2 linked regions of the Tardiphaga sp. 709 genome follow. The protein of the gene in region 1 interacts with the protein of each later gene in a pairwise test. Links are inferred from orthologs where the notes say so. Each region holds a gene or a part of one and is shown on either strand. Other genes may lie near its edges.

Region 1 (3,082 bases):
CGGTTCAGGGTGCAGGCAATCGCAGCCCGCCGCGCCGGCAGGCCGTCGCCCTGGCACGACCAGCCGGAAATCCTGAGATTGGCCACCTCCAGCGTCTTCATGAAGCCGAGGCAACGCTTGCTGTCCTTCAGCCGGTCGGAAAAGCCCATCAGGGCGACCGGCCCGAACTTGCTGTCGATAATGCCCTCGCCCACCACGTCGCGGACGCCGCCGGGGTCCATGCGGCCCGCAATGTCCGCTGCCGGCGGACCTGCCCGCCCAGCCTCGGCACCAGGGCGATACAATTCCAGCTCGGCCACCGGGGGCTCTCCGGGCGACGACCAACGCAGGACATCCTTGCGACCGCCTCCGGGGTGTCTCAAGATCTCGTAAGAGGCTGTTTTACCTAATGAATCAAACTGGCTGACGGCGAAGGCTGGATGGGAACGGCTGGCGACGCTCCAGCCGGCTTTGGCGACCGGTTCGCTGCTGAGGTCGAATTCCAGCCCGTCGAAAACGGTAACCGCGGCCATGACAACCAGTGCCAGCGCCCCCATATAAGCGAGCAGGCGCACGGCGATGGCACCGCACTCGTCGGCAAAGCTCTGCAGGGCCGGATGGACACCTGCCGACTTTGGGTGGTGCGAAACCAAAATTGAACGCATCAACACACGCAAACACGCTTAGGACGTTGTCTTTGCGACGTTTCTCGCATAGAAGCGCGGCTCTTCCCTTTCCACGGTATGTGGGGGTGAAGCATTTTTCTTCGGAGAGTGAACGATGGGTTACAAAGTCGCGCTGGTCGGAGCGACCGGCAATGTCGGGCGTGAAATGCTCAGCATTCTGGATGAACGTAAATTCCCCGCTGACGAGGTCGTGGCGCTTGCGTCGCGCCGCAGCATGGGCGTTGAGGTTTCCTTCGGCGACAAAACCCTGAAATGCAAAGACCTTGCGACCTATGACTTCAGCGACGTCGACATCTGCCTGATGTCGGCCGGCGGAGCCGTGTCGAAGGAATGGTCGCCGAAGATCGGCGCAGCCGGTGCCGTCGTGATCGACAATTCGTCGACATGGCGTATGGACCCGGACGTGCCGTTGATCGTGCCGGAAGTAAACGCTGCTGCCGTTGATGGCTTCACCAAGAAGAACATCATCGCAAACCCGAACTGCTCGACTGCGCAGCTCGTGGTGGCGCTGAAGCCGCTGCATGACAAGGCGACCATCAAGCGCGTCGTCGTCTCGACCTATCAGTCGGTGTCGGGCGCCGGCAAGGATGCGATGGACGAGTTGTTCTCGCAGACCAAGGCCGTCTACACCAACAGCGAGCTGGTCAATAACAAATTCCCGAAGCGTATCGCCTTCAACGTCATCCCTCAGATCGACGTGTTCATGGAGGACGGCTACACCAAGGAAGAGTGGAAGATGATGATGGAGACCAAGAAGATTCTTGATCCCAAAATCAAGATGTCCGCGACCTGCGTGCGCGTGCCGGTGTTCGTCGGCCACTCGGAAGCGGTCAACATCGAATTCGAGAACCCGATCTCGGAAGATGAAGCCCGCGACATCCTGCGCAATGCGCCAGGCTGCCTCGTGATCGACAAGCGCGAGCCCGGTGGCTACGTCACGCCTTATGAAGCCGCCGGCGAAGACGCTACCTATATCAGCCGTATCCGCACGGATGCGACGGTCGATAACGGTCTCGTTCTGTGGTGTGTCTCGGACAACCTCCGCAAGGGCGCGGCGCTCAACGCCGTGCAGATCGCGGAATGCCTGATCAACCGCAAGCTGATCACTGCGAAGAAGAAGGCCGCGTAAACTTCCCGCAGCCTCGCAAAAACAACGAAGCCCGGTCGCAAAAGCGTCCGGGCTTTTTCTTTTCATAGCGCGTGGAAGCCGCCCGATGATGAGGTCGGGGTATCAGGAGGCCTTTGCCTGGCTGACCGGCCGAAACTCTTTCGCGACCTGATCCAGCACCGACAGCGATCCCACCGCGACGCCAAAGTAAGCGCCGTGCAATTCGAGTTCGCCCTTCGCGACCTTGCTGCTCACAAACGGGAACGTCATCAGGTTCTCAAGGCTGCGGAACACGGCGGCCTTTTCGATACGGGTGACGAAATCCTGGAACGCCTCGTGCTCGCGGATCTCGACCTTTTCGTCGGGCTTGATGAACATCGACATCCAGCGGCCGATGAAGTCACCCGGCGACAGCGGCGCCGCATTGTCGACGAAAGCACGGATACCGCCACATTGCGCGTGGCCGAGGATGACGATGTGCTTCACCTTCAGCACCTGCACCGCATATTCCAGCGCTGCCGAAACGCCATGGGCGCCGCCATCGGGTTGATAGACCGGCACCAGGTTGGCGATGTTGCGCACCACGAACAGTTCGCCGGGCGAGGCATCGAAGATGACCTCCGGCGACACCCGCGAATCGCAGCAGCCGATCACCATGACTTCCGGCGACTGGCCCTTTTCCGATAATTCGCGGAAGCGCGACTGCTCGGTCGGCAATCGCTCCGACGTGAAGGTCTGGTAGCCGGCAATCAGTTGCTGCGGAAATGATGCTGTCATGGTCTGCCTCATGGGTCCCCACGGATAACCATAGGACGCCAGCGCGAACAAGCCTTCCGGGCGACGTGCTGAAATGTTATCGCGAATGCCTGAATAACGAACAGGCCATAATTACAGGGAAATGACGCCATGATCCGTCCGCGCCGCAGCCATTTGTTCATGCCCGGCTCGAATCCGCGCGCGCTGGAGAAGGCCCGGACCGTGGCCGCTGACGGCATTATTCTGGACCTTGAAGACGCCGTGGCGCCGGACGCCAAGGGAACCGCACGCGACGCCATCGCACAGACCTTGGCTGCCGGCGGCTTCGGCAAACGCGAGGTCATCATCCGCATCAATGCGCTGGATTCGCCGTGGTGGATCGACGACGTCACCATGGCCGGCAAGGCCAAGCCGGACGGCATCCTCGTGCCGAAGATCTCCAGCGTCGAGGATCTCTCCGCCATTGCCGATCGTCTGAGTGACATTGGCGCCGACATGTCGATCAAGGTCTGGGCCATGATCGAGACCTCGCGCGCCATCCTCCATGCGGAAG
Region 2 (3,066 bases), 530 kb from region 1 along the record:
CAGCGACATCGAGCGGACGCGGCACGCGCCAGACCCGGCCGGCATCGACGGTGAGGTTCGCGCGGCGATTGGTGATGCGATAGACGTAGTGGCGTTTGACGGCTGAGAACCGCGCCTCGAAATCATCCGGCACGATGTCAGCGGACAGCACGCCGACCGGATGCGGCCGCAGATGGGCATTCATGCCATCGCGAAAACGACCGGGCACCAGCACTTTCGGCACATCGCAATGGGCGACCTGACCGAGCGCATGGACGCCGGCATCGGTACGCCCTGCGCCGTGAACGCGGATCGGCTCGCCGCAAATGGCTTCCGCGGCTGCTTCCAAAGCGCCCTGCACGGTCAGCGTCGCGTTGGCCTGCACCTGCCAGCCGGAGAATGGCGCGCCGTCATACTCGATGATCATCTTGTAGCGCGGCATCAGAGCATGATCCCGAAAAGTGGCCACCGGTTTTCGGACAAGATCATGCTCATGAAAGGCGCAGCGGCGGTTTCAGCGGCGTGCCACGCAGAAATTCACTGGCCTTCATTGGCTGCTTGCCGGCGCGCTGCAGATCGATGATCCGGATCGCGCCCTCGCCGCAGGCGATGGCGAGCTGATCGTCGATAATCTCGCCAGGCGCGCCCGCGCCCTTTGCGAGCTCGCAGCGCAGAACCTTCACGCGCACCGCTTCGCCCTCGATCGGCATCTCGCACCAGGCGCCGGGGAAAGGCGACAGACCGTGGATATGCCGCAGCACGTCGCGCGCCGGCTTCGACCAGTCGATCTTGGCCTCGGCCTTGTCGATCTTGGCAGCGTAGGTGACGCCGTCTGCACTCTGCGGGGTCAGGCTCAGCCGTCCCCTTTCTAGCGCACCCATGGCACGCACCATCAGGTCGGCGCCGAGCGGCGCCAGCGCATCATGGAGGTCCAGCGCCGTCATCGCATCGGTGATTGCCAGACGCTCGGCCATGGCGACATCGCCGGTGTCGAGGCCGACGTCCATCTTCATCACCATGACGCCGCTCTCGGCGTCGCCTTCCATGATGGCGCGATTGATCGGCGCGGCACCGCGCCAGCGCGGCAGCAGCGAGCCGTGCAGGTTGAAGCAGCCTAGGGGCGGCACATTGAGAATGTTCTGCGGCAGGATCATGCCATAGGCGACGACGACCGCAGCCTCAGCCTCATGTGCACGAAATTCGGCTTCGGCTTCCGGCGTGCGCAGCGTCTTCGGCGTGAACACGGGAATGCCGAGTCGCTCGGCCTCGCGGGCCACCGGCGTCGGCTGCAACTTCATGCCACGGCCGGCCGGCTTAGCCTCGCGGGTATAGACGGCGACGATCTCATGGCCATGGGCCACGAGTTCGAGCAACGTCGGCACAGCGAAATCCGGCGTGCCCATGAAGATCAAACGAAGCGACATGTGGAACTTCCAGCAAAGAGCACCAGCCTATCCGTCATGGCCGGGCAGCGCGAAGCGAACTTCGCTAGATGTCCCGGCCATCCACGTCTTTCGGTTGCTCGCTTCAAGACATGGATACCCGGCATTCGCCGGGCATAACGAAGGAAACGTCGGAGAATTTACTCAGCCCGCTTCGCCAACTTGGTGAACTTCTTCAGCACGCGGTCGCGCTTCAGCTTGGAGAGGTAGTCGACGAACAGCACGCCATTGAGATGGTCGATCTCGTGCTGAATGCAGGTCGCGAACAGGCCAGAAGCCTCTTCCTCGATGGTCTTGCCGTCGAGGTCCATGTAACGGATCCGCACTGTCGCCGGGCGTTCCACTTCCTCGTAATATTCCGGAATCGACAGGCAGCCTTCCTCATAGACTGAAAGCTCTTCCGAAGCCGAGATGACCTCCGGATTGATGAAGACGCGCGGCTTCTTGCCGTCCTCCTCATCGTCCTTCTTGGCGATGTCCATGGTGATCAGCCGCAGCGGAACCGCGATCTGGATCGCCGCCAGCCCGATCCCGGGTGCGTCATACATCGTCTCGAACATGTCGTCGGCGAGCTTGCGCACCTCCGACGTCACCTTCTCGACAGGTTTGGAGATCAGCCGCAACTGTTTGTCGGGCAGGATAATGATTTCACGAATGGCCATGGCGGCGATTTAATCTGCGCGCCGGTCCGGGTCAATCCGCTGGAAAAGCTGGACTTTGAAGGACGTTAACTCCTCGCTAACCATGAAAATTAAGGCGAGGTTAACCACGCCGGTTAAGGTCCGCTTGACCACATTTCTTAGGCTTGGAAATTCATCTTTCATTAACCATAAATGTTCCCTCTTCGTTCGCGCGACCGACCGAATCGGCTACAAGGTTGGGATGAACGAGATTCTTTTCATGATCGGCGACATGCCGGTCACCGCCGGCGTGGCATTGATGGGCTTCTGTGCTCTGGCGCTGGGTTTGCTGCTCACCATCGCCATCATCATCGCTCGCTCCGGTAGCCGCGGCGCCGCCATGGCCATGGCCCAGGCGATCCGCGCCGACGAACTGGAAGAACGCCTCAGCGAAGTGCTGAAGGCGCAGAACGAGGCCAACGGCCGCGTCGACGCCATGGGCCAGGCGCTGGCGGGCCGTCAGGCCGACATGGCACGCGCGGTGTCCGAGCGGCTGGACTCGGTGACCCATCGCGTGGGCCAGTCGATGGAACAGACCACTCGCAACACCATGGAAAGCCTGAGCGCGCTGCATGAGCGGCTGGGCATCATCGACAACGCCCACAAGAATCTCACCGACCTCACCTCGCAGGTGACGACCTTGCGTGACGTGCTCGCCAACAAGCAGTCGCGTGGCGCCTTCGGTCAGGCGCGGATGGAAAGCATCGTCAAGGACGGCATGCCGAACGGTGCCTATGCGTTCCAGCACACGCTGTCGTCGGGCAAGCGGCCGGATTGCGTGATCTTCCTGCCGGACCAGCGCCCACTGTGCATCGACGCAAAATTCCCGCTGGAGGCCGTCACAGCGCTGCATGACGCACGCAGCGACGACGAGAAGAAATACGCGGCGCAGCGCCTGCGCGCCGACGTGATGAAGCATGTCACCGATATCGCCGAGAAATATCTGGTCGCCGGCGAGACGCAGG

What was found.
Region 2: the proteins of RSO67_RS18610 (region 1) and def interact in binary tests that used the Escherichia coli proteins (3 or more experiments, as listed by UniProt). The link is inferred for Tardiphaga sp. 709 from one-to-one orthologs.

What each region holds. Positions count from the first base shown.
Region 1 is NZ_CP135529.1:3,800,282-3,803,363, reverse strand. The notes cover bases 17-2,776. They hold RSO67_RS18610 (aspartate-semialdehyde dehydrogenase), read left to right. Parts: upstream 17-759; coding sequence 760-1,794; downstream 1,795-2,776. Other genes in these bases: RSO67_RS18600 (CoA ester lyase), read left to right, coding at 2,680-2,776; RSO67_RS18605 (carbonic anhydrase), read right to left, coding at 1,897-2,550; RSO67_RS18615 (hypothetical protein), read right to left, coding at 17-644. Outside these bases: more of RSO67_RS18615, read right to left, coding at 1-16; more of RSO67_RS18600, read left to right, coding at 2,777-3,082.
Region 2 is NZ_CP135529.1:4,332,901-4,335,966, reverse strand. Bases 323-3,066 are described here. They hold def (peptide deformylase), read right to left. Parts: upstream 2,084-3,066; coding sequence 1,562-2,083; downstream 323-1,561. Other genes in these bases: RSO67_RS21045 (DNA recombination protein RmuC), read left to right, coding at 2,304-3,066; fmt (methionyl-tRNA formyltransferase), read right to left, coding at 471-1,403; truA (tRNA pseudouridine(38-40) synthase TruA), read right to left, coding at 323-421. Also shown: more of truA, read right to left, coding at 1-322. UniProt on the Escherichia coli protein: Removes the formyl group from the N-terminal Met of newly synthesized proteins. Requires at least a dipeptide for an efficient rate of reaction. N-terminal L-methionine is a prerequisite for activity but the enzyme has broad specificity at other positions.